3 regions of the Mesorhizobium sp. M0047 genome follow, and region 3 is predicted to be linked to each of the others. Evidence: riboswitches for the same ligand, from Rfam matches in the RefSeq annotation. Region 3 holds a riboswitch; each other region holds the start of a gene.
What was found. Region 3 has a riboswitch for thiamine pyrophosphate ahead of thiC (phosphomethylpyrimidine synthase ThiC). Riboswitches for the same ligand answer to the same signal wherever they lie in the genome.
Positions count from the first base shown of each region.

Region 1 (10,446 bases), on a different contig from region 3:
CCAGTGGCCAGAAAAATCCCAGGCTGATCGTCGTGGTCGCATTCGATCGCGGCGAGGACGACGACTTGTTTCCAGCCTTTGGACCCGCCGACCAGCAGAGCAAGGATCGCGCCATACGCACCGCCAGGGCTCTGGCGGCAAAGCATGCCGGCGTCATCGCCTGGAGCCGCGAGGCCGATCCGACGCTGGGCGAATATGGCCCGCCGAACACGCTCTTCGTCAGCGGCGATGTGCCTGACATGGAGTAATCGATCGGCGCCAGTATCTGACCCGAACCAAACGTCCGGCGGCTAGGATTGAGCCCCGGAAAACCGTTGCCCTCCTCGACGCTTGACCCACGCGGCTCCTCGACCGCCAAGCAAAAGCCCGCCACGGGTGAACCGGGGCGGGCCTTGGAGGAGGACAAGGGGTGGGACCCTCTCCTCTTGTTTCCACGGGGGTGTGGACCGCGATAACTTTACGAAAATTTCGAAACGAGCCGGATCACAAACGGATCGTGGCACATCACAATCGGGTGCGTGCCGCTATCAAGGCGGTCACGAGATCGCGATCGCTCTTGATGACTGACGCTCTACTCCGACGATTGCGGCTGCGCCCATGGATGACGCCCAGGGCAACGCATAAGCCCCTGGCCAGGGATCGCATCGCCGCCGAGATGGCTGTGATCGCAGCCGATAGGCCTGCTTATCAGGCGATCCCGTAGAACAGCCTGTAGTGGACGCGCTTCATATAGTCCCGGTACTCCGGCGTGGCGGCCAGCAACGCCTCTTCGCGCAGGATGCGATGCACCTGGAAGAAGGTGATCACGGCGTAGACAGCGAGATTGTAGAAGGAAAAGGCGGACAACAAGAACAGGACATGGCCGGCAAGGTAGCCGGCATAAATCGGGTGCCGCACCAGACGGTAGGCACCGCCGGTCATCACACCGCGATTGCCCGGCAGAATGGCAAACGAACGCCCCAGAGATATCTTTCCCCAGATCACGAACCCCAACGCCAGGGCTTGCAGCGGCGCGGCGGCATAGACCGGGATGATGGCTGCCCCGGGCTCCAGGTCGATGAAGCCGACACCGAAGCTGGCGATCACGGAGACAACTGCCGTGAGCGGGTTCCAGTCGCGAACCTGCGGTCGCCGCGACAGAAGCAGCCAGGTAAAAGTCAGAACCTCGGAAATCGCCACCAGCGCCACGTTGAGGCGGGTCGGGTCGAGCATGAGGTGATACACGCCACGGTAGACGAACATCCCCGCGAAAGCCAGCGCGCAGATCCGAAAGAAACCTTCCCGCAAATCGACCAGGATTTCGCGCTTCCGGGCCGCGGACAAGATCCTGTCGTCATTGATGAGCGAAAGGGTTTCGCTTTTTGATATGAGCAAGGCAAGCACCCCAATGATCCCTCGGGGCAACCTTTGCACGCAACCATTGCCGGGCGGTTAATCAACAAGATCAGATCAGCACTAAATGGGATATGACGGGACCGGGGATGCAGCGCGAAGCGCGCCCTTGCCGCTCGCAAGAAGTCGGCCCGGCACCATGGCGGCAGGCAGGTCTGATCCATTCCGCTCTGCAATTTCTGCTTGCATTTTTGGAACAAATGACGAACAACAGGCAGATCACCGCTGAAGCGGGTGTTCGGGGGGCCAGCGAAATGGCGCGTTGGAAAGGTGCGGGGCTGGCTGCCGCCGTAAGCGGATTATTTGCGCTGACGACAGCCCTTCCATGGGTGCGCTTGTCGCTGGAAAGCCTTGTCGTCCTCCTTATCCTGAACACATCCGCCCTCGCCACCGGCAAGGATTACGCTGTCTGCTTCAGCGACCGCAAGGTCGGTGCCGATCAGCTCATCGCCGCCGGCACGCCGATTGCCGATGACAAGACGGCACCGTCGCGGAACCGTGTCATCGCCTATTTCCGTCGCGGCCTCGCCTGGGACGACAAGCATGATTACGACCGGTCGATCGCCGACTACAGCGAAGCGATCATGCTCGATGCCAGAGATGTCTCGGCCTACTTCAATCGCGGGGCTGCCTGGTACAACAAGGGGGAAAACGACCGCGCCATCGCTGACTTCAATGTCACAATCAGCCTCGAGCCTGGCTCCGGCGACGCCTACTACAGCCGTGGCCTGGCCTTCTTTCGCAAAGGCAAGACCGACGCGGCTATTATCGATTTCGAGCAGGCGCTCACTGTCGATCCGCAAAACCACAATGCGCGCAACAGTCTCGGCGCCACCTGGCAACGCAAGGGCGACCACGACAGGGCTATCACCGAATATGACGAGGCGATCCGCCTCGATCCACAAGGCGCCGCAGTGTATGTCAACAGAGGCATCGCCCACGCTTCCAAAGGCGACTACGACCTTGCGATAGCTGATTTCGACCATGCCATCAGCCTCGATCCGGAAAGCGTCGACGCCTACGCCAATCGAAGCGCTGCCTGGATTGGCAAGAGCGACTGGCCGCGCGCAGTTGCCGATGCCAATCGGGCGATTGGGCTCGCCCCCGACAGCGCGGACGGCTACTACAACAGGGCCGTCGCCTGGACGAATACAGGCGACAATGATCGCGCCATAGCTGATTTCGATAAGGTGATCGACCTCAACGCGAAGGATGCTGCCGCCTATTTCGGCCGCGCGCTCGCATTGACCCGCAAAGGCGATCGTGACCGCGCGACGGCCGACTGCCGAAAAGCCATGGAACTCGAACCACAACGGTCCGGCGCCTGCAACGAGCAGGTGACAGGCGGTGAAGCTCCGTCTGCGGATGCATCTATGGCCGCTCCCCAGCAGGACAATTCAGCGGCTATCGCCTGGAATCTGCAACGGGGGTTGAACCAGCAGATTCAAGGCTATGTCGGAGGCGCGATAGACTCGTTCAGCTTTGTAATCGGGCTCGATCCCAACAATGCCGAAGCCTATTACGATCGCGCCCTGGCCAGGGCGTCTGTAGGAGACTACGTGATTGCCGCTGCCGACTGCAGACAGGCAATCAAGCTCGATCCGAAACGGACAGGTACCTGCAACGAACAGGCCGCAGACGACAGGGTCCGGCCAGTCGAACCCGTTGCGTGGGAGGCCAAGGACAATCACAAGCGCGCCGAAGCCGACCGCAAGAAGGCGCGGACCCTCGGCGCGAACTAGACAGTTCAGGGAGGGCCGGTGGATGGGACGTTGGAAAGGCTTTAGCGTGGCGGCGGTCGCCGCTTTGTCGTTTGTTGCGATAAAGGTATTGCCCTGGGCGCTCGGCTTTGCCGGCGGCAAATATCTTTACCAGACAGTGGCGGGTTCGCCCGATCCACAAATGCTGACCACAGCACAGGTAAGCGAACAGATTGAAAGCCAAGGAAGCCAGATTTTCAAGGCAATCAAGCAGGAGTTTCCAGACGACTACGACGTCGTCGTGGAAAAAATCACGGCCGTGGCCAGACTTGGAAATGTCGATCAGGTGCGAAATGCGAGCAGGATGGCTGTCGCCGATCTCAGGCGAAGATACGCATCCCTGCTGTCCTCGGCTCCGGACGGCAAAGCCACCGAAGCGCTGCGTGCACAATCGGATATGCTCAACCATGTCATGGCGCGGGAAACCGCTGCCATTTGCAACAACTACCTTCGTGAAGGGCCGGATGCACTCGGCACGCCGGACCAGGATTTCCTGATCGACATGGACAAGGTCGGCGCCACCCTGTTCCACGCTTTCGGCGCAGCGAAGAATGGCAGTCTGCCGGCCGCCGCTGCCAGCGACGGAGACTGGTCGCTGCTGGCCGACGCTTTCATCAACGCTGGCGGCACTCCCGCCGAGATGACTGCCATTGCCAATATGAGCCGGGAATTCGAAGGTCTCTGCCCAGCCGTAGCAAAACTCTACGCAGCCGCCCTGTCGCTGCAGGGTGAACCCGGGCGACACATCAAAACCACTCTGCTCTATGAGATCGTCCGGAATTGAATCGGTCGGGTCTGCTGATCTGTGGGTCTGACGTAAAGCTGCCGCACCTCGTGAGCTTCTTGGCTGGCCAGCCATTTCCTCGAAGGTCGAGAGCCGATTGGCTCCCTACCCCAGAGCTGAATTGCTGAAATACTTCGCGAAATCAGGGCGTTGCGTCAGAACTTTGCCATTGGCATCGCGCAGGATTCCGGACGCGAAGAGGTAGTCGCCGATCGCTTCCATCTTGGCCGTATCCATCGTCCCGATGGCGCCGCTTTGGCTGCGCAGATAATGGCCGTCGACCAGCATCTTCAGTGAAGCTTCGATCAGTGCCGGGTTGGTCAGCGTATCCTTGTTGGCGGCGACCAATAGGGCTGCCGCCTCCTCGCGATGATCAACCGCGAACTGGTAACCGCGCCGCGTTGCCTGGACGAAGGCGGCAGCAGGTTTCGGATTTGCCTCGAGATAGGCTTCGCTCGAAGAGATCAGTGTCGTGTGCTCATCGGGCACGCCGTAATCGGCATAGACGAAGCTGCGCTGCTTGATACCTTTCAACTCGGCATCAACGCCTTCCCAAGTCGACACTTCGAGCGTGAAGTCGACCGAACCGTTGGCCAGCGCCTCATAGGCTGAGGTACCCAGCGTCACCGTCTCGAAATTGCCTTTGCCGCCGTCGTGCCGGATGATCGTGCCGATTAGTGCGTTTTCCCAGGCGCTGCCGAAGCCGCCATAGGTCAGGCCGTCGAGATTCCGCGGGCTTTTGATCTCGCTGCGCGCGGCGTTGAAAACCACGCGGCCGGTTTCGGATTGCACTACGGCATAGACGCCCTTCAAGTCGGCCCCGGCGGCTTTCTGGGTGAACAGGCTGATCGTGCCGTTGATGCCGAAATCGGCGACGCGGTTGGCGACCAGCGTGCCAGCACCGGCATCGCTGTAAGGCAGGATCCCGACCTCGAGTCCAGCTTCGGAATAGAACCCCTTGTCGCGGGCGACGAACAGGCCGATGTGATTGGTGTTGACCGTCCAGTCGAGTGCGACGGTAACCTTTTTGCGCCGCCGATTGTGCCCGGGCTCGCCCCGATCCGGCAAACAGCGGAAGGCCGGTGGCAAGGGTCAGCAGCAGAGCCTGCCGGCGCGTCAAGTCAATCATGGTCATTTCCTTTGGATGGGTTGGGGTTGAGGATGATGTCGAGGATCTCGGCCTCGAGCGCACTTGCCTGGCGCGCAGCATCGCCGCCGAGGCTGCGCGGTCGCGGCAGCGGCACCTTGATTTCGCGCACGATGCAGGCCGGGCGCGCCGACAGCACATAGATGCGGTCGGACAGGAATACGGCTTCGCGCACATCATGGGTGATCAGGAGCGCCGTCCAGCCGTGATCCCGCCACATCCGCTCAAGCCAGCGCTGCATCGCGGTGCGCGTGAGCGCGTCGAGCGCGCCGAACGGCTCGTCGAGCAAAAGCATGTCGCGCTCCTGCACCACCGTGCGCAGCAGGGCCGTACGCTGGCGCATGCCGCCGGACAGCTGAGCAGGAAAATGCCGCTCGAAGCCAGCAAGCCCGAACTCGGCAAACAGCGGCGCAACACGTGCCCGCGCCGCCTTGCGCCCGATGCCCTGCACTTCGAGCCCCAGCGTCGTGTTGTCGAGAATGCGTCGCCACGGCATCAGCGCGTCGCGTTGCGGCATGAAGGCGAAATGCCTGCCGTGGTCATCGAGGGCGCGCCGTCGAACAACATCTCGCCCTCGCCGTGCTCGGCGCCGGTCAGAAGCTGGAACAGCGTCGACTTGCCGGCGCCCGAGGGCCCAAGCACCGAGACGAACTCACCAGCGCCGACACTCAGCGAAATATCGGCCAGCACGTCGAGCCCACCGAACGCCTTGCGCACATGCCGCAGTTCGAGCCGGCTCATCGCCGCTTCCCTGCGGTATCCTTGCCCTCCCAAGGCATGGCAATGCGCTGCAACAGTACGGTCAACCCGAACAGGGCAAGCGTAAGCGCTGCGCTGACGCCGACAGCGGCCAGCACCAGGTCGGGGCGGAAATTGTTCTTGGCGTTGAGCATATAGATGCCCAAGCCCTTCGCCGCACCCGCATATTCGGCGAAGATAGCGCCGACCACGGCATAGGTGATGGAGATCCTCAGGCCAGCAAAGAAGTAAGGCAGCGCCGAAGGCAGCCGCGCCAGCACGAAGATGCGCCAGCGCCCTGCCCCCATGGCGTGCAGCATCTGGCCGATCTCGGCCTCGGTCGACTCGTAACCCTCGACCAATGCCACCAGCATCGGAAAGAAGGTGACCAGCGCCACCAGCATGATCTTGGGCGCCAGTCCGGAGCCAAACCACAGCACCACCAGCGGCGCGATCGCCACCAGCGGCAATGTCTGGCTGAAGATGAAGACGGGAAACAGCGCGCGGCGCAGCGGCTGGAAAAAGTCGACCAGTATCGATAGCGCAAAGGCGACGCTGAGCGAACAGGCAAAGCCAAGCAGCGTGGCGCGGATGGTCGGAGCGGCGTTGTCGATCAACGCCTCGCGATTGAGCATCGCTTGCTCAAGGACGCGTGACGGCGCCGGCAGTGTCGTCGGCTTGATGCCGGAATAGATGGCATAAAGCTCCCAGGCCAGCAGGAGCAGTCCGACCGACATCGTCACCGGTACCGCCTTGACAAGAAGGCTCGCGATCGGGCGCGAAGAAACTGGGGATGGGACCACGGCAGGTAACCTTTGACGGCCTCGCATAGGCGGCGGCTGTTTCAGACGGCCGACGGGCTGTTGGCTGAAACCGTGACGTCGAGGGTTACGTGGCCGGCACCCGGTCCGAAGCGGCAGAAGGCCGCGTCAAGCGCCGAAAAGATCGCGCCCGCATCACCGCGCAATTTCGTGCAGAAATGCTTGGAGCGCTCATAGACGCCCGACTGCTTGAGAAAATCGATGCAGCCGTAGATCTCATCCATATGGTCGTCGGTGCCCATCACATAGAGCGAGAACTGCGCTGCCGCCGGCTGGCCAGTCGAAGCCGCGCCGCGCACCGCCGCGATGGCCGCATCCCTGCGCGGGCCGAGTGGCCCGACCGGTCCGCCAAGGGCATCGGAGCGGCAGATCGGATCGTCCGGCTCGCCCGGGCAGCCGCGTGAGATGGTGGCTGACAGCACGCAATGTTTACCGCTGCGCGCCGCCGCCACGAAGAGGTCGCGCATGGCTGGAAACAGCACCTCGGGTGGCCCGACCAGCAGGGTCGAGATGTCGTCGGTCTCGATCCGGAGCTTGTCGCGATAGGGACCGAGCGCGCCCAGCGCGCCAAGGATGACGCCGACGAAATCGTCGGCCATGGGATATAGGGAAATCTGTGCGCCTGAAAACATGGCCCGCCTCGCTCCGCTGGTATTACCCAGATCAGCTTTTAGGGTCTGTGGGCTTGCCGCCCCCGTCTCAGCCCCGACCGTACGGAGCACCCCTGTGGATGCGCGGGTTAAAGCACCAATCAAACCGAAGTGAAAGCCATTTTTTCAGCGCGCTGCACCAAAAAGCATTGCGCCAGGCGTGGTTCTTGGGTCGAAGACGCCGATGTTTCTGGAGCGAAATTTTATCGGGAACCTTCGCTGCCGCGACCGGTTGTCCCCATAGTCGCAAATGCGATCACCTTCGTAGAAACAAGCGACGAGTTCACAGAAATGGAGACAAACCATGTTCATGAAAATCCTCGCAGCTTCGGCTCTCACGATTGGTCTGGCCATGTCAGCCATGGCGCAAAGTGCCGGCAGCAATAACGCAAGTGGCGATGGCGCCGGCAGCGGGAAGTCGGTGACTGTGGAGCCGAACACCCCGGCTTCGCCGAATACGGTTAGGCCCGGTACTGTCGACCTCGGCATAACCAACAGCACGACCGGCATGCCCGGCGACATGAATTCGAACGCAGATCGAAATTGCCCGGCCGGCCCGCAGGGCGCGCAGCCTGACGCCACCCACACCTCGCCGGGCACCTCTGTGCCGACGGTCAACGATAACCACTGCGGTAAGTAGGCCATTGCCGGCAACCGAGGAAGCCGCGAGCGCATGCTCCGCGGCTTTTTTGGGCGCCCGCGGAACCGGGCACTCCTAAACAAGGCCAAGCTGGCATTATCGATCTTTTCAAGCGGGGCGCGGTCTCGCAGCCGCCAAGGGTCAACGCCATACCCAACGCAGCAGGCGTTACCCCCCGCAGCGTGTTCCTAGCCGCGCTTGATTTGCCACGTAGCGTGCTAAGATGGCGCAGTCCTTGATATCAGGCGCTCGACGGCTGCACCGAGGTGACAAGGCGCAGTGACCTGAAAGGGCTTGGCCTGCGACGAAGCCGCTCGACGGTCTCGTCGAGCCGGCACAGTCGCCGGTTGTGAAGTCTACGAAACAGCCTTTTCGCGAACCGGCAGCTTCCAGCCCGGCCTGACGAAGTGGCAGGTGTAGCCGTTGGGATATTTCTCCAGATAGTCCTGATGCTCAGGCTCGGCTTCCCAGAAGGGACCGACCGGCGCCACTTCGGTGACGACCTTGCCCGGCCACAGACCCGAGGCATCGACATCGGCGATAGTGTCCTCGGCGACGCGCTTCTGTTCGTCGCTGGTGTAATAGATCGCCGAGCGGTAACTCAGCCCGACATCGTTGCCCTGCCGGTTGCGGGTCGTCGGATCATGGATCTGGAAAAAGCGCTCCAGCAGCGTGCGATAGCTGATGATGGCCGGGTCGAAATTGATCTCGATGGCTTCGGCGTGGGTGCCGTGGTTGCGATAGGTGGCATTGGGCACGTCGCCGCCGCTATAGCCGACACGGGTGGAGATGACGCCGGGATAGCGCCGTATCAAATCCTGCATGCCCCAGAAACAGCCGCCGGCAAGAACTGCACGTTCGGTCGAAGTCGCCATATCACGTCTCCTCAAAAGCAATTCCACGAAAAGCGTGTAGCGATTTTCCGTCTGGAATTGCGCAAAATCAACTTGGATCTCCCATAAATGGGCATTGTCTCTTGCTCCGTCCAGCGGACCGCCGACCTGCTTCAGTTGCTCGTTTGGGCGAGGCTGTCGATCGCATTCGCCAACTGCGGCGCGCCGGGCGGAATGGCGGCAAAGCTGACCACCACCGGCGGCGCCCTGAGCGACCAGTCGAAAAGAACGGTTTTGACCGGGACGTTGCCCACCCACACCTGCAGTCGAGGTGGCACGTCGCGCCCAGGCCAGACCAGCAGTATGCCGTGGTCGCGCAGCCGATCCTTGGTGATCCAGGGGGCATACTGCATGTTCAGGTCGGTGAAGATCGACGGCTTGTCATAGGCGTTGAGGCCCGCCAGCGACGCGATAAGGGGATGGCCGCCGACGATGTCGAGCCGACCGGGCGCGGCCGCGTGCCAGACGACCTCGGCCTCATCCGATATCTTCTGCGCCGGCCAACAGACGGCGTCCATCCGTCCACGCAAATTGCATTTCGTCCAGCGGATCCCCGCATAAGCACCAGATATGCCGATGATGCAGACGAACGCGCAGATCGCCAGCTTTCGCATCTCGACGGTGCCGAGGCGGTGGCCCAGCAAGGCAAGCGCCACAACGCCAGCAAGATTGTACATCGGCGCGCCCCAGGCCTCGCCTGCCCCGGTGAACAGGGACGCCACCATGACGAGGAGCGCCGGGCCAAGCCCCATCCACAAGAGGTAAACGAGAATACCGCGCCCAACGGGCTCTTGCGGCGGCGCCGAGCGCCGCAGCAGCCCTGATATCGCCAGCACCAGAACGAAGCCGCAGAGCCCGGCCATCTGGACGCCGATATAATAGAAGCGGGAGCGATGGGCCAGCACCCACTGATCGCGCCAGGCAGCATAGGTCAGCGGCAGGAAATCGACGCGGTTGAGTTCGACGGCCAGCGGCGCAGCGACAGCGACGAAAACCACAAGGCCAAGCCATGGCCAAGGCGTGGCGAGCCGACTGCGTGCCCGCGGGTCGGACAACAGCCAAATCGCGCCGAATAGCAACAGCAGGGCGGTGGAAAACTTGGCGTAGAGCCCGACGCCCGATACGAGTCCGAGCGCAAGCCACCAGCCCGGCCCACCACCACGCCCTGCACGCCACAACAGCCAGCAGATAGCGGCCCAGAAGGGCATCTGCGCGTAGTCATGATTGAACTGCGGGGTCGGCCAGCCGAAGAAATAGAGAGACGGCATCAAAAGCACGGCAGCCAGCGCACGCTTCTGCCCTATCAGGTCACGGGCCAGCAGATAGACCAGGACGAAAGTCGCCGAGATCGTCAGCTGGGCCAGGAAATATTGCGGCCAGCGGAACGATCCGGTCAGAAGATGGCTGGTCTCGAGCAGCCATGCGGGAAGCTGTGGATGCTTGTAGCTCAACAGCACCCATTCGCGGCCCCACATGAAGCCTTCGACGACATCGTTGGGCGGTGAGACGTTGACAAGTGCGGGCGCCACCGTCCAGCAGAATATCTGCATCAGGCACAAAATTGCCAGCAAATACAAGGGATTACGGATTAGACTGGACAAAACCGATGGGGAATCGACGC
Region 1 covers NZ_JAMYUW010000008.1:63,976-74,421, forward strand. Annotated here, with positions in the region: gene NKJ89_RS09835 (hypothetical protein) at 1-248, shown strand, start outside; gene NKJ89_RS09840 (methyltransferase family protein) at 688-1,323, opposite strand; gene NKJ89_RS09845 (tetratricopeptide repeat protein) at 1,593-3,134, shown strand; gene NKJ89_RS09850 (hypothetical protein) at 3,181-3,936, shown strand; partial or broken gene NKJ89_RS09855 (ABC transporter substrate-binding protein) at 4,042-5,065, opposite strand; partial or broken gene NKJ89_RS09860 (ABC transporter ATP-binding protein) at 5,058-5,824, opposite strand; gene NKJ89_RS09865 (ABC transporter permease) at 5,821-6,651, opposite strand; gene NKJ89_RS09870 (YkoF family thiamine/hydroxymethylpyrimidine-binding protein) at 6,666-7,274, opposite strand; TPP riboswitch at 7,265-7,378, opposite strand; gene NKJ89_RS09875 (hypothetical protein) at 7,597-7,932, shown strand; gene msrA (peptide-methionine (S)-S-oxide reductase MsrA) at 8,289-8,807, opposite strand; gene NKJ89_RS09885 (glycosyltransferase family 39 protein) at 8,939-10,446, opposite strand, start outside.
Region 1: linked by a shared signal. The riboswitch ahead of NKJ89_RS09870 (YkoF family thiamine/hydroxymethylpyrimidine-binding protein) and the one ahead of thiC (phosphomethylpyrimidine synthase ThiC) in region 3 are both predicted to bind thiamine pyrophosphate.

Region 2 (10,446 bases), on a different contig from region 3:
GTAGCAGAGCATGGCGGTGCCGAACCAGCCGATCATCGCGGCGCCGATGCCTGAGGTGATGTGGTCGTAGCCCGGCGCGATGTCGGTCGTCAGCGGTCCGAGCGTATAGAAAGGCGCCTCGCCGCAGACGGCGAGTTGCTTGTCCATGTTCGCCTTGATTTTGTGCATCGGCACGTGGCCAGGCCCCTCGATCATCACCTGGCAATCCTTCGCCCAGGCGATCTGCGTCAGCTCGCCAAGCGTTTCCAGCTCGGCGAACTGCGCCGCGTCGTTGGCATCGGCGATCGAGCCGGGACGAAGGCCGTCGCCGAGCGAGAAGGAGACGTCATAAGCGCGGCAGATGTCGCAGATCTCCGCGAAGTGCTCGTAGAGGAAGCTTTCCCGGTGATGGTGCAGGCACCATTTGGCCATGATCGAGCCGCCGCGCGAGACGATACCCGTCACCCGGTCGACGGTCAGCGGGATGTAATGCAGCCGCACGCCGGCGTGGATGGTGAAATAGTCGACGCCTTGCTCGGCCTGTTCGATCAGCGTGTCGCGGTACACCTCCCAGGTCAGATCCTCGGCAATGCCGCCAACCTTCTCGAGCGCCTGGTAGAGCGGCACCGTGCCGATCGGCACCGGCGAGTTGCGGACGATCCATTCGCGGATGTTGTGGATGTTGCGGCCGGTCGACAGGTCCATCACCGTATCGGCGCCCCAGCGGATCGCCCACACCATCTTTTCGACCTCTTCGGCCATCGACGATGTGACGGCGGAGTTGCCGATGTTGGCGTTGATCTTGACCAGAAAATTGCGACCGATGATCATCGGCTCGCTCTCGGGATGATTGATGTTGGCGGGAATGATCGCGCGTCCGCGCGCCACCTCGTCGCGCACGAATTCGGGTGTGACGAAATCGGGCAGCGTCGCGCCGAAAGCCTCGCCGTCGCGCTCAAGCTTTCCGCGCAGGATCTCGCGACCAAGGTTCTCGCGGATGGCGACGAACTCCATTTCGGGTGTGATGACGCCGGCGCGCGCATAGGCAAGCTGTGTCACCGCCTTGCCGGCCTTGGCTCTGAGCGGCCGGTTGCGAACGGGAAACTCCGGTGTCAGGCGTTCGCCCACCGCGAATCCGTTGTCTTCCGGCCGGACATGGCGGCCGTCATAGGCTTCGACATCGCCCCGCGCGATAACCCATTTATGGCGAATCCGCGCGAGGCCCTTTTCGATGCTGGTTTCGACTGTCGGGTCGGTATAGGGGCCGGACGGATCGTAGACGATGACGGGCGGTTCGCCCGCCGTCGGATGGACGGAGATTTCGCGCATCGGCACCCTGATCTGCGAGTGGATGGTACCGAGCTTGTGGATTTTCCGGGAGGCGGGCAGCGGTCCCGTCGACACTGCGGGGGTGAGGGCATTCATCTTGAGCTCCTTTGCTCATGCATTGGAGACCCAGTTCTGTGCCGGAAGGATGAAAAGACGCTTCTGTAGACCTGCCGAAACAGGACCTCGGGCGTAAACTCCCGCAAAGCGCTTGCACCGTCCCTACGCCAGTATGAACTGGATCAGGTTCAACGGGTCACTGCGCCGCGAAAGCCAGCAGTATCTCAGCCCCTTGCCGGGACTCCCCTGGTGAATGCCTCAGGTTGAACGGGCCGGCGCGGCTTTGTCAAGCGCATTTGGCCCGCCCACTGTCAAATCAAGGACCGCGTCGTCTTCTTGGCAATCAGGCATCTGCCCCTGCTCTGTTCCACATCCTATTTGGGTGCAAGGCCACCACTCAGCGGAACCCTCAGAGAAGGAAACCGTCCAGATTTGGCTAGACTGCTCGACGATAAGTCCAGAGCTGTGCCGGCGGTATGTTGCGGACGACGAAGTCATAGTGGGAAACCACGTAACGGTCTGGCATCTTGATCACCGGCGACAGAGGTCCGTATGTGATCTGAATCACGGGCCGGCCGGCAGGAATACGGGCAAGCAGATCCTCAACCAGCGCGACACGCTGTTGCATTGGAAAGCTCAACAGCGGGACTGCACTTATAACGCAATCGAACTGTTCACCTTTGCGCTCACCCAGAGCTTCGTCCAGCGCAAATGCGTCGCCCAATCTGAAGTCCACATTCGGGAAGCGTTGCACCAGGCCGTCGTAGAAAATCCTGGAATATTCGACTGAAACCAGCTGGTGCGGCTTGATTCCCCTAGCCAGGATCGCCTTTGTGATGACACCGGTTCCCGCGCCAAGCTCCAGAATTGGCAATCCTGACCGTGGGTTCACCACGCTTGCCATCCGGCGTGCCGCATAAACCGAAGTGGGAATAAGGGCTCCCACGCCCTTCTTGTCCTTCTGCCAGCCTTTGAAGAATTCAACTTCTTCCTCAAACCTTTTGCCGAGCCGCTCCTTCAGTCGCAAAATCATATCTTCTCCTTGCGTCAGCCGCTTACCCAACGTCATGAATTTGGCAAAGCGCGTTTTGGCCAATCTCGACACCCTTTACAAGCCCGTTAAGACTGCTTGCGTGTCACGACGCGGTCAGCATGAATTGCCCCTTAACGCACTTTCATGTTTGCTGGGCCTATGTCTCGCCCTCGCTTGCTGCCCGAAAAAAGTTTCCCGAGCTATGCGTATCTGCCCGGCAAATATCCGCATCCGATGCGTGATCCCTTGGGCCACAGTTACCGATCAGATCCGGTGACCGTCGCCGTTGGCGAAGCGCTCGGCTCAGATGTGTTTCTCTGGGGAATCGACCTTTTCAACCACGGTTACTACTGGGAAGCCCATGAAGCCTGGGAGCCTCTCTGGCAGGCTGCGAAACAAAGCGCTCAGCACCGCCTGTTCTTCAAGGGACTGATCCTGTTGGCGGCGGCCGGCGTGAAGATCCGTGAGGGAAAGCGGGTCGCTGCGGCGCGCCATGCGACAAGAGCTGCAGGGCTTTTTCGTCAGGTGGTGAGAGTGCCGGGCGGCCTGTTTGAGAAAGCACTGGGAATGACACCCGCCGCGCTCGCTGAACATGCCCAAGCGATCGTAGCTTACCCGGTTGTTCTGCGGGAGCCAAAGCCTGCCCAGCCTGAGCCCGTCTTTGATTTCATACTCGCACCAGTATCCGAGAGCCTTTGATCGGCAATTCAGTGGTCCAAGCTAACTTTGTCAGCAGGAAACGGGGCCTTTGAAAACCGCTCACCACCCGCATGCGTCACAAACAATAAGAGTGCAGTAATGTTTATAGGCAACTCGCGGCCGCTTCGATGTCGATGGTCTGAGGGTCGGGGCTGACCGGTGGCGCTCGTAGCCAATCGATTGATGGCAGAGATGCCGGCCGGGCTTCAATGACGGGGATGGCGAAAAGCTGAGTGCTCGGGCTTGCGGGCCGAGCTTGTCGGCCGCTCGATGGAAAGGGTCATTTGAGGTGGGGTCTCGGCCGCGTGCAGCTGAAAGACACGCTCGTCCAGTTCCTTGTCCACTTCCGTCAGACGATGATTGAGGCGAAGGTAGTCCGTCCAGGTCGGCGTGCGGAACGTTTCTGTCCAATGCATAGGCTTCTGCAGGTTCCGCTGGAGCGTCCAGTTCCGAGCACCGACGCGGCTGTGTACATGGCGCCGCTGCCGCATGAGGTCGAGGAAGGCCTCGAGATTTCTCTCGGCTATCAGATATTCGATCTTGACCACGATCGGGCCGCTCCTCGGCTTCAAGTTGAGAGAGACAGCTGGGGCATCGAATTCCTCCAAGGGATCGGGCTCGGAGTCGCGGCGCTCTCGAAGAGGAAAGAGAACGCCGGCTGCAGCGACGATCAACAGGGCTCCAGCGGAGCCCTCCAGCGCCCAGGTCAACGAATGGTTTTCGGCCACCGTGGGTGCGGATTGTTCCGCGAATCTGAAAACTATGGGGTCCATCCGTGGCGTACGGCCGACCGCTGGCCTTCATCGCGGCAGTCGCCGCCCGCCGCCTCAGATGCCGCCCATGCAGAGGTACTTCATTTCAAGATAGTCTTCGAGGCCGTGGCGGGAACCTTCCCGCCCGATGCCGGACTGTTTTATCCCACCGAAGGGCGCGGCTTCTGAGGACATGCGTCCTGTGTTGATCCCCACCATGCCATATTCCAGCGCCTCGGCCACACGCCAGACACGCTTCAGGTTCGAAGCATAGAAGTAGGCGGCGAGGCCGTAGATCGTGTCGTTGGCCTCACGCACGGCCTGATCGGCATCCTCAAAGCGAATGATCGGCGCCAAGGGTCCAAAGGTCTCTTCTTGCGCCACCATCATTTGCCTTGAGACGTTGCTGAGGATCGTCGGCTGGAAAAAGTTGCCATCGCTGCCGATCCGGCCGCCGCCACATCGGATCGCGCCACCTTTGGCCAAGGCATCGGCAATGTGAAGTTCGATCTTGGCCAGTGCATGCCCGTCGATCAGCGGACCGATGGCGACACCTGGATCGAAGCCGTCGCCGACCTGAAGCTCACGGACACGCTCCACGAATTTGGCGACGAATTCGTCATGAACGCCCGACTGGACGTAAAGCCGGTTGGCGGAAACGCAGGTCTGGCCGGCATTGCGAAACTTGGCCTGGATCGCACCGTCGACGGCAGCATCGACGTCGGCATCATCAAAGACAATGAAAGGCGCATTGCCACCCAACTCTAGACCGACTTTCTTTATCTGGTCCGAGCACTGGCGCATGAGCAATCGGCCGACCTCGGTCGAACCGGTGAAACTGATCTTGCGGACCTTGGGGTTGGAGCAGAGTTCGCGGCCGACCGTATTGCCTTCGGAGGCGTAGATGAGGTTGACGACGCCTTCGGGAAAGCCGGCAAGATGGGCCAGAGCAAACATTGCACCTGCCACGAGGGGCGTCTGTTCAGCAGGTTTGAGCACGATGGTGCAGCCGGCGGCGAGAGCCGGCGAGATCTTGCGCGCAACCATTGAGGCGGGGAAGTTCCAGGGCGTGATCGTTCCAACGACGCCGATCGGCTGTTTGATCACCAGCATGCGACGGTCTGTAGAGGGCGGCGAGATCGTCTCACCATAGATGCGGTTGGCCTCTTCGGCGTACCATTGCAGATATGCGGCCGCATGCGCCACCTCAGACTTCGCTTCGGCTAGCGGCTTGCCCATCTCCGCAGTGAGGATCGCTGCAAGATCGTCAGTGTGGTCGACGATCAGTTGGTGCCAACGCCAGAGGATGTCGCTGCGCTCGCGCGCGGTCAGTGCGGCCCATTCAGGTTGCGCCACATGAGCTTTGTCGATTGCGGCGCGCGTCTCCTCGACACCCATGTCGGGCAGCTCCGCCAGCACTTCGCCGGTCGAAGGGTTTGATACCTCGAAGGTCTGCTCACTTACCAGCATGCCAAGAGCCGGCACCCGGTCAATGGCTCCGAACAGCTCGCGCGATTTCAGGTGGCGAAGCATTGGCTCGTACAAGGACAACGCGAATCCTCCTCGATGCAATTGGCGTGTCACACGACTTTTTGGTTTATCCGCTGGCCTAGGATTTCGCATAGGGCCTCAGTGAGGGGCCACTAGACCCACTCGAATCCACTCAACCGAAACTGATGTCAGTTGTGCGAAACAGTCCGACCATTTCTCGAAACAAGGAGATCGAATCCATGTCGTTGCTCGCGCACTGGAGAGCAAATCGTGATCCTGCCGCGCTGTCAAACATTCCAACTGGTTTTTGCAGTCCAACCGCCCGTGAACGCGCTGGAGCACTGCGCGTCTCTTTTGCGGAAACAGATGTGCCGAGGTCAGATTTGAAGCTGCCGCAGCGCTCAGTTCAGCAGGGCTATCCCTGATCTATGGCCTTGCTTTGATGGTGGGAGCGCTCTTTGCGGACCATGTCGTACGACTCGATATACGCCATCTCCAGAAGGTATCCTAGGAACTGCAGCCTGTGAGACCCCGCGATCTGATTCAGCTCGCTGAGCATTGCGCTGATGAAGGCAAGCGCCTTGGCCCGGTCGGATCTCAATCCCTTGTCGATCATCGTACGTCCCCACTTCCGCGGATTGCTCCTATATGGAGCGCGCTCTATTCAGTTCAGATGCTTCTGGATGCATGCTTCGATAGGCACGTCCATGCCGATGTCGAGGATTGGCGCGCTGTGCGTAAATAGAAATGAGGTCGACCCCGGTTGCCGCTACGGCTGGTGCCGTTGCCGGCGTTATGCGACCCGAGGCCTCGGTGGTCGCGCGGCCGTCGACCATTGCCACCGCTCGGGTCAGTTGCTTGACGGACATATTGTCCAGCAGGATGGCGTCGACCCCGGCGCCTAGCGCGATCTCGAGCTGGTCGAGCGTGTCGACCTCGACCTCGACCTTGACCATATGGCCGACCGCGGCGCGCGCCCGCTCAATGGTCGTGCGGATGTCGCCGGCAATGGCAATGTGTTTGTCCTTGATGAGCACGGCATCATCCAGCCCGAAGCGGTGGTTGGCGCCGCCGCCGGCGCGCACGGCGTATTTTTCCAGCGCGCGTAGGCCGGGCGTCGTCTTTCGCGTGCAGACGATCCGTGCTTTCTGACCGCGCACCGCCTTGACGATCTCGGCCGTTGCCGTCGCAATGCCGCTGAGATGGCAGAGAAAATTGAGCGCTGTACGCTCGGCCGCAAGCATTCCACGCGCCGGTCCACTCACCCTTGCAATAGTCTCACCCGCCGCGATCCTGCTGCCGTCCAGACGTCCAAAATTTATGTCGATCGACGGATCAACAAGCATGAAAGCGTAGGCTACCAGATCAAGACCGGCAACAACGCCAGACTGCCGTGCTCTGAACGCAAAGGTTGCCTTGCAGTCAAAGGGTATAATCGCATCGCTGGTAAGGTCACCGGCTTTGCCCAGATCCTCAAGTAGAGCGCTACGCACGATCGGCTCGATCACGATCCCGGGAAGGGGTGGAGGTGACGTCATCAGGCACTCCGTTCCGCGCACCGCAGATTAAGTTCGGCCGCAACCGTCATTGCTGAGGCGAGGGTCAAGCGCGAAGATCGGGCCTGCGCGCTGCGTGTGGGGAAGTCCGACCTGCAATGCGAGCCGCGGCTTTCCTCGCGCCGAAGCGCTGCAATGGCGATCATCAGCGCGATCAAAGCAGGGTCGGAAGCGCCAGTGTTGCGAACCGCGATCGGCAGCAGCGTTTCCACGGTGTCGGATAGTGCTTGCCCGTCCCGTATAACACCGAGCCCATTGGAGACCGCGTCGCGAACGGAGGAGGGGTCGGGCCGCGGGGGTGCCGTTGCGACAAGCCTTGGCCACTGCCAGCCCGCAGGAGCGGCAGCTACGCTTTGCGCGACCCACAGCGAGGTCGTCACGGCCTCGGTCAGCGAGTTGCTGGCAAGCCGGTTCGCCCCGTGCAGACCGGTGCAGGCAACCTCACCGCAAGCCCACAAGCCCGACACCGTGCTGCGGCCCGCGGCATCCACGGCCACGCCGCCCATGTGATAATGTGCCGCCGGGCGAACCGGAATCGGCTCAACGGCAGGATCGATTCCGGCGTCCCGGCAATGCCGGGTCACAGCTGGGAAGCGCTTGGCGAACTTCTGGCCGAGGGACTGCCGGGCATCAAGGTAAACGCGATGTCCGGTGCCAAGCTGCTGCCACACGGCCCGAGCCACGACATCGCGCGATGCCAGTTCGCCGCCAGGCGTGTCGCACAGAAAGCGGTGCCCGCACTCGTCGATCAGCACTGCGCCTTCGCCGCGAACCGCTTCGCTCACCAACGGCATCGGCCGCTGCGAAACGTCGAGCGCCGTCGGGTGGAACTGGATGAATTCCAGATCGGCGAGTTCCGCACCGGCGCATGCGGCGAGCGCCAGGCCGTGCCCGAATGAGCCGGCTGGATTGGTCGTGTCTCTGAACAGGGCGCCGATACCGCCGCTCGCAAGAACCACGCGGCGCGTCGGAAATATAATCGCCTGTCCACCTTTTGCCGCCACAACGCCGCTGACCGCCCCATTTTCCACAATGAGCCGGCGGGCTTCCATGCCTTCCAGAATTGTGATCGAAGGCGTTCGCCTCACAGCGATGATGAGCGCGCGTACAAGCTCGCGGCCCGTAGAGTCACCCCCGGCATGGACGATCCGGCGACGGGAATGCGCTGCCTCGAGCCCGAGCCGCAGTGTCCCGTCCCACGAGCAGTCGAAGGCGACGCCCAAGTCCATCAAATTCTCGATGGCTCGGTACGCCGCATTCGCAACGCGTCTGACCACACTCTCGTCGCAGAGGCCATCACCTGCAGCAAGCGTGTCTGCAAGATGGAGGTCTGGACTGTCGTCAGCGCCGAGGCTTGCCGCCAGCCCGCCTTGCGCGAGTGTGCTGGAGGTTTCGGTCCCGAGCCGCGTCGGGGACAAAAGGTAAACGGGATGCGGCGCCAGATGAAGCGCGGTCATGAGCCCGGCAACGCCAGCGCCGATGATCACGGGCGCTCCCCTGATGTCGCCGACGTCTGGCGTCATACGGCAAGCATCCGCTCGACCGCACGCCGAGCACCATCAACCACTCGAGCATCGATGGTCACGATGTGGCGGGTTTCTTGCAGCGCCGTGCGAATGTTGGCGAGCGTGATACGCTTCATATGCGGACAGAGATTGCAGGGGCGCACGAACTCGACGTCGGGGTGCTCGATGGCCACGTTGTCGCTCATTGAGCATTCGGTCATCAACACGACGCGCGCAGGCTTGTGCCGTCCGACGAAATCCGACATCGCCGCAGTCGAGCCGGCGAAATCGGCAACCGCGACAACTTCCGGCGGGCATTCAGGATGGGCAAGCACGGTAACGCCAGTGTAGGCATCCCGCAGCTCGCGAATGTCGGCTGGCGTGAAGCGCTCATGCACTTCGCAATGACCGTTCCAGGCGATGATCTCGACCGAAGTCTGTGCCGCGATGTTCCTGGCCAGGTATTCATCGGGCAGCATGATCACCCGCTCAACGCCAAGCGACTCCACCACAGCCAAAGCGTTGCCGGAGGTGCAGCAGATGTCCGACTCGGCCTTCACGGCAGCGGACGTATTGACGTAGGTCACGACCGGCACGCCAGGATAGCGTTGCCGCATCAGCCGCACATCGTTCGCAGCGATCGAGTCAGCCAGCGAGCAGCTTGCGCCGAGATCTGGAATGAGCACCGTCTTGTCCGGATTGAGGAGCTTCGCCGTCTCAGCCATGAAATGCACGCCGGCGAGCACGATGATGTCCGCATCGACGGTCATTGCCTTGCGGGCCAGCGCCAGGCTGTTGCCGACGATGTCGGCCACGCAGTGGAAGATCTCGGGGGTTTGATAGTTGTGCGCCCAGGATAACGGCGTTGCGCTCGCGCTTTAGCGCCAGAATGGCCTCGACGTCGTCGCTGAAAGCCGCCCATTCCACTCGGGGGATGACGCGATGGACGCGCTGATACACGGACGCGGCCGAAGGTATCGTCCCGCTCACCGGCGCCTCCCGTTTATAATCCATTCGACTATAAGGGGTATATATCTAGGTTGACTATAAGCGTGTCAACCCCGGGCCAGAGGCAATTTTGTCCCCGCAACGGCAGTTTCATCCAGCACGACATGGCGAAACTGATAGAGCTTGGCCGGGCGCCCGCCCGTATCCAGAGAAGTCTCGCCGGTCTCCTCGACCAGTTCTTGCTGCTCGATGAGCCGGCGAAAGTTAGGCTTGTTGATCAGCCGGCCTGCCAGGGCTTCCACGGTCCGTTGCAGCTGCAGCAGCGTAAACACCGGCGGCATCAGCTCGAAGACGACTGGCCGGTATTTGATCTTCGAGCGCAAGCGCGCAAGGCCCGTGGCCAGGATGCGGCGATGGTCGGCAACCATCGTTGTCCCGGCTGTTGAGTCGGATGCGATCGACCGTTCGTCGCGGGTGGCCTCTGCCACCAGACCCGCCTCGTAAAGCAGCTCATAGCGCTGAAGCGCCAGCTCTTCATTCCAGGGGCGCTCGTCGAGCCCGAAAGCAATGGCAGCCCGCCGCCGCCGCTCACTGCGCGTCGCAGTTTGCTTGGCATCGGCCGCCCAGGCAAGCAGACGCGGCTTCAGAACATCCGCAATCAGTTTCGGTCTTCCGAGGCGGTGGTCCTCCCACGGAAAATAATCGTACCAGCTCCGCCAGGCACAGGTGGATGCGCCGGTGGCATGTTCCTTCCGGGTCAAAGCGAGATAGCTGATGGAAATGACGCGCTGCTGGCGCCCGTCGGCGCGGTCGGCATCAGCGAACGTATAGAGCTGCTCAATATAGCCGAGGGGATGACCAGTCTGCTTCTCGACCCACGCCCTTAGACCTGACTGCAGCGATCGATGCTCCAGCGCGAACGGCCCCGAGGGCAGGCAATCCCCCTGCCCGATGGTGAGGACCGCTGGTTCACCATCATTGACGGACACGACAACGGCAATCAGCTCCGCTTCGACTTGCTTGGCCTTGGCGGCGGCCCTACCGTTGCGTGTTGCTTTTGGGCGATCTTCCATGGTTGCCTGGGTTGGGCAGAGTTT
Region 2 covers NZ_JAMYUW010000042.1:51,789-62,234, forward strand. Annotated here, with positions in the region: gene thiC (phosphomethylpyrimidine synthase ThiC) at 1-1,404, opposite strand, end outside; TPP riboswitch at 1,507-1,623, opposite strand; gene pmtA (phospholipid N-methyltransferase PmtA) at 1,802-2,398, opposite strand; gene NKJ89_RS28905 (DUF309 domain-containing protein) at 2,573-3,097, shown strand; partial or broken gene NKJ89_RS28910 (MFS transporter) at 3,304-3,828, opposite strand; gene NKJ89_RS28915 (NAD-dependent succinate-semialdehyde dehydrogenase) at 3,925-5,382, opposite strand; gene NKJ89_RS28920 (hypothetical protein) at 5,580-5,765, shown strand; gene NKJ89_RS28925 (hypothetical protein) at 5,756-5,956, opposite strand; partial or broken gene nadC (carboxylating nicotinate-nucleotide diphosphorylase) at 6,005-6,878, opposite strand; gene NKJ89_RS28935 (L-aspartate oxidase) at 6,878-8,419, opposite strand; partial or broken gene nadA (quinolinate synthase NadA) at 8,416-9,415, opposite strand; gene NKJ89_RS28945 (NUDIX hydrolase) at 9,457-10,422, opposite strand.
Region 2: linked by a shared signal. The riboswitch ahead of thiC (phosphomethylpyrimidine synthase ThiC) and the one ahead of thiC (phosphomethylpyrimidine synthase ThiC) in region 3 are both predicted to bind thiamine pyrophosphate.

Region 3 (10,446 bases):
TCGCTGCGATTCTCACTGCGGAGATGGGCAAGCCGCTAGCCGAAGCGAAGTCTGAGGTGGCGCATGCGGCCGCGTATCTGCAATGGTACGCCGAAGAGGCTAACCGCATCTACGGTGAGACGATCTCGGCGCCCTCTACAGACCGTCGCATGCTGGTTATCAAACAGCCGATCGGCGTTGTTGGTACGATCACGCCCTGGAACTTTCCGGCTTCAATGGTTGCGCGCAAGATTTCGCCGGCTCTCGCCGCCGGCTGCACTATTGTGCTCAAACCTGCTGAACAGACGCCCCTGGTGGCAGGTGCAATGTTTGCTCTGGCCCATCTTGCCGGCTTTCCCGAAGGCGTCGTCAACCTCATCTACGCCGCTGAGGGCGATATGGTCGGCCGCGAACTCTGCTCCAACCCCAAGGTCCGCAAGATCAGTTTCACGGGCTCCACCGAGGTCGGCCGATTGCTCATGCGCCAGTGCTCGGACCAGATAAAGAAAGTCGGTCTCGAGTTGGGTGGCAATGCGCCTTTCATCGTCTTTGATGATGCCGACATCGATGCTGCCGTCGACGGCGCGATCCAGGCCAAGTTTCGCAATGCCGGCCAGACCTGCGTTTCCGCCAACCGGCTTTACGTCCAGTCGGGCGTCCATGACGAATTCGTCGACAAATTCGTGGATCGTGTCCGTGAGCTTCAGGTCGGCGACGGCTTCGATCCAGGTGTCGCCATCGGTCCGCTGATCGACAGGCACGCACTGGCCAAGATCGAACTTCACATTGCCGATGCCTTGGCCAAAGGTGGCGCGATCCGATGTGGCGGCGGCCGGATCGGCAGCGATGGCAACTTTTTCCAGCCTATGGTCCTCAGCGGCGTCACAAGGGAAATGATCGTGGCGCAAGAAGAGACCTTTGGACCCTTGGCGCCGATCATTCGCTTTGAGGATGCTGATCAGGCCGTGCGTGAGGCCAACGATACGATATACGGCCTCGCCGCTTCGAACCTGAAGCGTGTCTGGCGTGTGGCCGAGGCGCTGGAATACGGCATGGTGGGGATCAACACAGGACGCATGTCCTCAGAAGCCGCGCCTTTCGGTGGCATCAAACAGTCCGGCATCGGGCGGGAAGGTTCCCGCCACGGCCTCGAAGACTATCTTGAAATGAAGTACCTCTGCATGGGCGGCATCTGAGGCGGCGGCCGCGACTGCCGCGATGAAGGACAGCGGGCGGCCGGACGCCACGAAATGGATCCGCAGTTTCAGATTCGCGGAACAATCCACACCCAGTCTGCCTCATAAAGGGCCCCGGTTTTCCGCCTATTTTTTGGTGGTCGAACGTCGTCAATTGCCTTCGTCACTGTGGCGGAACGCGGCGCGATAGCCGGTTAGCAACAAGCTTTGGGCGTCATTTCTCTCTGGCGGAATAGACCCCTTCCGACAAAAGCCTGACCTTTGCCAGTCTTCTACGAGCCAGCGTTCGCGCCAAAAGTTCAAAGCCGCGTCCGTAACATTCAACAATGAAAGCCAGCGTTATCAGGTCGAGCAGAAAGTCGTCTATCGCATGCGTGAGCGCATCAGACCTTTGTTCGAATCGAAGTAGCAAGGCGCGCGCCTCTTCGATCGCGGCCCGGCAATCGTCTGCGCCTATCAGTGAATCGATCCTGTCGAAGATCTGCAAGCGTCCTCACTCTCCCTAAGCCACACGCAGCGCATCGAAGCCGCTGATGAATGAGTCTTCAACAAAGAACAGGGTCGCGTTTCGCGAAAAGGCATCGCTCGGCAAAGTGCGCGTTGATGAAGCCTGGTGCGTTAAGCGACAAGTGAATCCGACCTTAACAAGACATCTTCGAAGGCGAGTGAGCCGGCCCACGCCCGCGTGCCGCGACCCTCAATGCCGAGGAAACTGTGCTGCACTCGTCGGAGGCAAACAGTTCCTCTCTATTCTATCCGCCGCCATGGTTCAGCCTAGATTACATGGGAAACGACAATAACGGAAAGCAAAGGTTCGCAAAATGAGTAGGGTGGCTGGATCAAACGAAGATTTGGCTGCACCAACGACCTTTGGGCCACTTCTGCAGCCCACCTTTCGTTCGATCTGGCTCGCGACGCAGGTTTCAAGCCTCGGCTGGTTGATGCAGACTGTCGCCATCAGCTGGCTGATGGCAACGATTTCGACTTCCGATCTGATGGTTGCGCTGGTGCAGGCTTCATCGAACCTGCCCGCTTTCATTTTGTCCGTGTTCGCCGGAGTTCTCGCCGACAATTTCAGCCGGCGCCGGGTCATGTTCGCCGGTCGCTGCCTTATGGTGATTGCCTCTGCGATGCTGACCGCGTCCGTGGCGCTGGGCTTTGTCAGTCCGTGGATGATCCTCGGCTTCAGCTTCTTGATCGCAAGCGGCGGTGCTCTCAATGATCCGGCCTGGCAAGCGTCGGTTGGCGATATCGTGGATCGGCGCGATGTTCCGGCTGCCGTAACCCTGCTTTCTGTTGGCTTCAACACCGTCCGGACTGTGGGTCCAGCGCTCGGCGGCATTGTGGTTGCCTCTTTTGGCCTGATGGCGGCATTTGCGGTGACCACGCTCACCTATTTCGTACCCTTGGCTACTATTTGGCGCTGCAAGTGGAAGGTTCGCTCGTCCCCTCTTCCACGCGAGCCGATGAGGACGGCCATTTATGACGGGCTGCGCTTCACGGCGATGTCATCGGAGATCAAGGCTGCGATCGCACGCGGAACCCTCTTTGGCCTGGCGAGCATCGCCATACTCGCGCTGCTGCCGGTGGTTGTCCGCGACCAGCTGGGAGGAGGCCCGCTTGCCTATGGCGCGCTCATGGCTGGCTTCGGGACCGGTGCCGTCTTGGCTGGCCTCTCCAACAGCCTGTTCAGACGGAGCTTGTCGCAGGAGCGGCTGATGAGGCTCTCCTGCGTCGCCTGCGCGGCGTGTTCTCTCTCCCTGGCACTGACATCTTCGATTGCCGTGGCGGCAATTGCACTCGCCTTGGGCGGCGCGGGCTGGGTGACCGCCTGGTCCGGGGTTGGTGTGAGCGTGCAGCTGGCGAGCCCGCGCTGGGTCGTGGGGCGCACCATCTCGATCTACTATGCTTTGATAGACGGCGGCATCGCGCTCGGCAGCTGGGTGTGGGGCACGGTGGCCGAAAACCATTCGTTGACCTGGGCGCTAGAGGGTTCCGCTGGAGCCCTGCTGCTCGTCGCTGCAGCTGGCGTTCTGTTTCCTCTTCGCGAGCGCCGCGACTCCGAGCCCGATCCTCTGGAGGAATTCGATGCCCCAGCTGTCGCTCTCAATCTGAAGCCGAGAAGCGGACCGATCGTGGTCAAGGTCGAATATCTGATAGCCGAGACAAATCTCGAGGCCTTCCTCGACCTCATGCGGCAGCGGCGTCATGTACACAGCCGCGTCGGTGCTCGGAACTGGACGCTCCAGCGCAACCTGCAGAAGCCTATGCATTGGACAGAAACGTTCCGCACGCCGACCTGGACGGACTACCTTCGCCTCAATCATCGTCTGACGGAAGTGGACAAGGAACTGGACGAGCGTGTCTTTCAGCTGCACGCGGCCGAGACCCCACCTCAAATGACACTTTCCATCGAGCGGCCGACAAGCTCGGCCCGCAAGCCCGAGCACTCAGCTTTTCGCCATCCCCGTCATTGAAGCCTGGCCGGCATCTCTGCCATCAATCGATTGGCTACGAGCGCGACCGGTCAGCCCCCGACCCTCAAGACCATCGACATCGAAGCGGCCGCGAGTTGCCTATAATACTGCACTCTTATTGTTTGTGACGCATGCGGGTGGTGAGCGGTTTTCAAAGGCCCCGTTTCCTGCTGACCAAGTTAGCTTGGACCACTGAATTGCCGATCAAACGCTCTCGGATACTGGTGCGAGTATGAAATCAAAGACGGGCTCAGGCTGGGCAGGCTTTGGCTCCCGCAGAACAACCGGGTAAGCTACGATCGCTTGGGCATGTTCAGCGAGCGCGGCAGGTGTTATTCCCAGCGCTTTCTCAAACAGGCCGCCCGGACTCACCACCTGACGAAAAAGCCCTGCAGCTCTTGTCGCATGGCGCGCCGCGGCGGCCCGCTTTCCCTCACGGATCTTCACGCCGGCCGCCGCCAACAGGATCAGTCCCTTGAAGAGCAGGCGGTGCTGAGCGCTTTGTTTCGCAGCCTGCCAGAGAGGCTCCCAGGCTTCATGGGCTTCCCAGTAGTAGCCGTGATTGAAAAGGTCGATTCCCCATCGAAACACATCTGAGCCGAGCGCTTCGCCAACGGCGACGGTCACCGGATCTGATCGGTAACTGTGGCCCAAGGGATTACGCACCGGATGCGGATATTTGCCGGGCAGATACGCATAGCTCGGGAAACTTTTTTCGGGCAGCAGGCGAGGGCGAAACATAGGCCCAGCAAACATGAAAGTGCGTTAAGGGGCAATTCATGCTGACCGCGTCGTGACAGGCAAGCAGTCTTAACGGGCTTGTAAAGGGTGGCGAGATTGGCCAAAACGCGCTTTGCCAAATTCATGACGTTGGGTAAGCGGCTGACGCAGGGAGAAGATATGATTTTGCGACTGAAGGAGCGGCTCGGCAAAAGGTTTGAGGAAGAAGTCCAATTCTTCAAAGGCTGGCAAAAGGACAAGAAGGGCGTGGGAGCCCTTATTCCCACTTCGGTTTATGCGGCACGCCGGATGGCAAGCGTGGTGAACCCACGGTCAGGATTGCCGATTCTGGAGCTTGGCGCGGGAACCGGTGTCATCACAAAGGCGATCCTGGCTAGGGGAATCAAGCCGCGCCAGCTGGTTTCAGTCGAATATTCCAGGATTTTCTACGACGGCTTGGTGCAACGCTTCCCGAATGTGGACTTCAGATTGGGCGACGCATTTGCGCTGGACGCAGCTCTGGGTGAGCGCAAAGGTGAACAGTTCGATTGTGTTATAAGTGCAGTCCCGCTGTTGAGCTTTCCAATGCAACAGCGTGTCGCGCTGGTTGAGGATCTGCTCGCCCGTATTCCTGCGGGCCGGCCCCTAATTCAGATCACGTATGGACCTCTGTCGCCGGTGATCAAGATGCCAGACCGTTACGTGGTTTCCCACTATGACTTCGTCGTTCGCAACATACCGCCGGCACAGCTCTGGACTTATCGTCGAGCAGTCTAGCCAGATCTGGACGGTTTCCTTCTCTGAGGGTTCCGCTGGGTGGTGGCCTTCCACCCAAACAGGATGTGGACAGAGCAGGGGCAGATGCCAGATTGCCAATATGACGAAGCGGTCCTGGTTTGATTTGACAGACGAGCGGTGGGTGCAGTTCGGACCGCTGATGCCGAAGACGTCGCGGTCGTCCGCGCGAGGTTAATTCCGGGAGGTTGTCAGCGCAAGCGCCAGCGCTGGGTGAAGCATCTGTTCGCCAATGGTGCCTATGGCTCAAGCTCACTGGCACCTGCACTTGATGGTCGAGATCATCCGTCGATTGGACGGTCAGAATGGCTCCAAATCCTGCCGCGCCGCAGGGTGGTCGAGCGAACCTTCGGGCGGCTACGGTATCGATGTCTCTCACGCAATGATCTTTGTGCAATCGCAGATGCTCCTCCCTGAATTTCAAAAACGTCAGAAAGGCGTCCTTCTTGGCTAAACCGGTGACGTGGCGCCGTAAGCACGGCTATTTCTCGGACGGCGGCGCTAAGTTCGCGGGTCGCACGGGCGGGCCAAATGCGCTTGACAAAATAGCGCCGGCCCGTTCAACCTGAGGCATTCACCAGGGGAGTCCCGGCAAGGGGCTGAGATACTGCTGGCTTTCGCGGCGCAGTGACCCGTTGAACCTGATCCAGTTCATACTGGCGTAGGGACGGTGCAAGCGCTTTGCGGGAGTTTACGCCCGAGGTCCTATTTCGGCAGGTCGACAGAAGCGTCTTTTCATCCTTCCGGCACAGAACTGGGTCTCCAATGCATGAGCAAAGGAGCCTCAAGATGAATGCCCTCACCCCCGCCGTGTCGACAGGGCCGCTGCCTGCCTCACGGAAAATCCACAAGTCCGGCGTCCTCCATCCGCAGATCAGGGTGCCGATGCGCGAAATCTCCGTCCATCCGACGGCGGGCGAACCGCCCGTCACCGTCTACGATCCGTCCGGCCCCTATACCGACCCGGCCATCGAAACCAGCATCGAAAAAGGCCTTGCCCGGCGTCGCCGCGAATGGATTGCGGCACGCGCTGATGTCGAAGCCTATGACGGCCGCCATGTTCGGCCGGAAGACAACGGATTTGCGATTGGCGAGCGTCTGACGCCGGAATTTCCCATCCGCAACCGGCCGCTCAGGGCCAAGGCAGGCAAGGCGGTGACCCAGCTTGCCTATGCGCGCGCCGGCATCATCACACCCGAAATGGAGTTCGTCGCCATCCGCGAGAACCTCGGCCGCGAGATCCTGCGCGGCAAGCTGCAACGCGACGGCGAAGCCTTTGGCGCGGTGATCCCCGACTTCGTGACGCCGGAATTCGTGCGCGACGAGGTGGCGCGCGGGCGGGCAATCATTCCCGCCAACATCAATCATCCCGAGAGCGAGCCGATGATCATCGGCCGCAATTTCCTGGTCAAGATCAACGCCAATATCGGCAATTCGGCCGTCACGTCGTCGATGGCCGAAGAGGTCGAAAAGATGGTGTGGGCGATCCGCTGGGGCGCCGATACGGTGATGGACCTGTCGACCGGCCGCAACATCCACAACATCCGCGACTGGATCGTGCGCAACGCGCCGGTGCCGATCGGCACGGTGCCGCTCTACCAGGCGCTCGAAAAGGTCGGCGGCATTGCCGAGGATCTGACCTGGGAGGTCTACCGCGACACGCTGATCGAACAGGCCGAGCAAGGCGTCGACTATTTCACCATCCACGCCGGCGTGCGGCTGCATTACATCCCGCTGACCGTCGACCGGGTGACGGGTATCGTCTCGCGCGGCGGCTCGATCATGGCCAAATGGTGCCTGCACCATCACCGGGAAAGCTTCCTCTACGAGCACTTCGCCGAGATCTGCGACATCGCCAGAGCCTACGACGTCTCCTTCTCGCTCGGCGACGGCCTTCGTCCAGGCTCGATCGCCGATGCCAACGACGCGGCGCAGTTCGCCGAGCTGGAAACGCTCGGCGAGCTGACGCAGATCGCCTGGGCGAAGGATTGCCAGGTGATGATCGAAGGGCCCGGCCACGTGCCGATGCACAAAATCAAGGCGAACATGGACAAGCAACTCGCCGTCTGCGGCGAGGCGCCGTTCTATACGCTTGGACCGCTGACGACCGACATCGCGCCGGGCTACGACCACATCACCTCAGGCATCGGCGCCGCGATGATCGGCTGGTTCGGCACCGCCATGCTCTGCTACGTCACGCCCAAGGAGCATCTCGGCCTTCCCGATCGCAGCGACGTCAAGATCGGCGTGATCACCTACAAGATAGCAGCCCACGCCGCCGACCTGGCGAAGGGCCATCCGGCAGCGAAAGTCAGGGATGATGCGCTTTCCCGCGCGCGCTTCGAGTTCCGCTGGGAGGACCAGTTCAATCTGTCGCTCGACCCGGAAACCGCGCGGTCCTTCCACGACCAGACCTTGCCCAAGGAAGCGCACAAGGTGGCGCATTTCTGCTCGATGTGCGGACCGAAATTCTGCTCCATGCGTATCTCTCACGACATCCGCGCCGAGGCACAGAAAGAGGGCATGGCGGCGATGGCGGCGAAGTACCGCGAGGGCGGCGATCTCTACCTGCCGGCGGACGAGACCGGCGCACCGCTCATACCTCAGCCACGTGAGCCATCATGAAGGTCTTGGTCAAAGGGGCCGGCGTTGCCGGCCTCACCGCCGCCTTCGAATTCGCCGCACGCGGCGCGGCGGTTACCGTTGCCGAGACAAGGCCTGCCCTTGGGGGCAATGCGTCGTGGTTCGCCGGTGGCATGTTGGCGCCGTGGTGCGAGCGTGAAAGCGCCGAGCAGCCGGTGCTGGATCTCGGACGCGACGCCGCCGACTGGTGGAACGCCGCAACGCCCGGCTTGGTAACACGACGGGGAACGCTGGTCTTGGCCGCGCCGCGCGATGCGGGCGAGCTCGACCGGTTCGCCAGCCGCACGACAGGCTATCGGCGCGTCGAGGAAGATGAAATTGCCTTGCTGGAGCCCGACTTAGCCGGCCGCTTCCGCCGCGGATTGCTCTTCCCCGCTGAGGGCCATCTTGATCCGCGCCAGGCGATGGCAGCACTTCATGACAAGCTCGCGGCCACGGGTGTTGAATTCCACTTCGGCGCCGACGCCCAGCATGTTTTTGGTTGCGATCGTCAGATCGACTGTACGGGAATGGCGGCGCAAAATGACTGGCTGCGCGGCGTTCGCGGCGAAATGCTCACCCTGCGTACCCCTGATATCTCACTGTCGCGCCCCGTCAGGCTGCTGCATCCGCGCTTTCCACTCTATGCAGTGCCGCGCACCGATCACCGTTTCATGATTGGTGCGACGATGATTGAAAGCCGGTCCGTCGGACCGGTTACGGCGCGTTCGATGATGGAACTGCTGGGCACCGCCTATGCCCTCCACCCGGCCTTTGGCGAGGCCGAGATCGTTGAAACCGGTGTCGGCGTCCGCCCAGCCTTTCCCAACAATTTGCCGCGCGTCGAAACCAAGGGTGAAATCATTGCGATCAACGGGCTCTATCGTCACGGTTTTCTCCTGGCTCCCGCCATGGCGCGCCAGGCTGCCGACCTGGTTTTCACTCAAGACAGAACCAAGGAGCTTGCTCATGAAACTGATGGTCAACGGCGAAGCGCATGAGGTTGCCGCCACCACGCTGGAGGCGCTGCTTGCCGCGCTTGACTATGAGGGCGATTGGCTGGCGACGGCCGTCAACAATGACCTCGTGCACAAAGCCAACCGGGCGGAATTCCAGTTGAACGACGGCGACCGGATTGAAATCCTCTCGCCCATGCAGGGCGGCTAGGCCATGATCGAGCTTTACGGAGCCGAGCTTCCGTCGCGCCTGCTCCTTGGCACGGCTCAATATCCTTCGCCGGCCATCCTTGCCTATGCAGTCAGGGCATCGGGCACGGCGGTGGTGACCGTCTCGTTGCGCCGTGAAATGGCAGGCGGCAGAGCTGGCGAAGAATTCTGGTCGTTGATCCGCTCGCTTGGTGTCAGAATCCTGCCCAACACTGCTGGCTGCCACTCCGTCAAGGAAGCGGTCACGACCGCACAAATGGCGCGCGAAGTCTTCGGTACGAACTGGGTAAAGCTCGAAGTGATCGGCAACCATGACACGCTGCAGCCGGATGTTTTCGGTCTGGTCGAAGCCGCCCGCATCCTGTGCGAGGACGGTTTTGCTGTATTCCCCTATACCACCGACGACCTTGTCGTTGCCGAGCGGCTGCTTGCGGCGGGCTGCAAGGTCTTGATGCCGTGGTGCGCGCCGATCGGTTCCGCTCTCGGACCGATCAACATCACGGCGCTGCGCTCGATGCGCGGACATTTCCATGATGTTCCGCTGATCGTGGATGCGGGGCTCGGACGGCCGTCGCACGCGGCAACCGTCATGGAGCTCGGCTTTGACGCCGTACTCCTGAACACCGCAGTTGCCAAGGCGGCCGATCCGGTCGGCATGGCGCGTGCGTTCGGCAAGGCGGTCGAGGCCGGTCGTGAAGCTTTCAGCTCGGGAATGCTCGAACCGCGCGACGTCGCCGTGCCGTCGACGCCGACAATTGGCAGGGCAGTTTTTTCATGAAGCTCGATCCGTTCTACCTGATCGTCGACAGCGCCGCCTGGATCGAACGGCTGGTGCCGCTTGGCGTCAAGCTGGTTCAGTTGCGCATCAAGGATAGGGACGAGGCCACGCTGCGGACGGAAATCCGCCGCGCGAATGGCGTCTGCGTGGTCCATGGTTGCCAACTGATCGTCAACGACTATTGGCGCACGGCAATCGAGGAAGGGTGCGACTTCGTCCATCTCGGCCAAGAGGATTTGGCTGCGGCCGACCTGCTGGCGATCAAGTACGCCGGATTGAAGCTCGGGCTTTCCACGCACGATCATCTAGAACTGGAAACGGCCATCGCTGCCGAGCCCGACTATATCGCGCTCGGCCCCATCTATCCCACCATCCTGAAGCAGATGAAATGGGCGCCGCAAGGGCTCGAGCGGATCAGCGAGTGGAAGCATCGGGTGGTACCCATTCCCCTAGTCGCCATAGGCGGCCTCAACCCCGACCGGCTCGACGGTGTCTTCGAGGCTGGTGCGGACAGCGCGGCGGTGGTCACCGACATCACGTTGAATGCCGATCCCGAAGCGCGCACGCGAGAATGGATCGAAAAGACAAAGCCATGGCGCTGAGGCGAGAACCGCATGTGCTCGTGGTCGGCGGATCAGACTCCAGCGGCGGGGCTGGAATTGCACGCGATATCGAAACGATCTCTTCCATTGGCGTCCGCACCTGCCTGGCTG
Region 3 covers NZ_JAMYUW010000014.1:76,960-87,405, reverse strand. Annotated here, with positions in the region: gene NKJ89_RS15980 (NAD-dependent succinate-semialdehyde dehydrogenase) at 1-1,175, shown strand, start outside; gene NKJ89_RS15975 (hypothetical protein) at 1,390-1,662, opposite strand; gene NKJ89_RS15970 (MFS transporter) at 1,997-3,652, shown strand; gene NKJ89_RS15965 (DUF309 domain-containing protein) at 3,857-4,393, opposite strand; gene pmtA (phospholipid N-methyltransferase PmtA) at 4,553-5,149, shown strand; partial or broken gene NKJ89_RS15955 (IS5/IS1182 family transposase) at 5,363-5,551, shown strand; TPP riboswitch at 5,737-5,853, shown strand; gene thiC (phosphomethylpyrimidine synthase ThiC) at 5,957-7,792, shown strand; gene thiO (glycine oxidase ThiO) at 7,789-8,790, shown strand; gene thiS (sulfur carrier protein ThiS) at 8,759-8,956, shown strand; gene NKJ89_RS15935 (thiazole synthase) at 8,960-9,733, shown strand; gene NKJ89_RS15930 (thiamine phosphate synthase) at 9,730-10,335, shown strand; gene NKJ89_RS15925 (hydroxymethylpyrimidine/phosphomethylpyrimidine kinase) at 10,326-10,446, shown strand, end outside.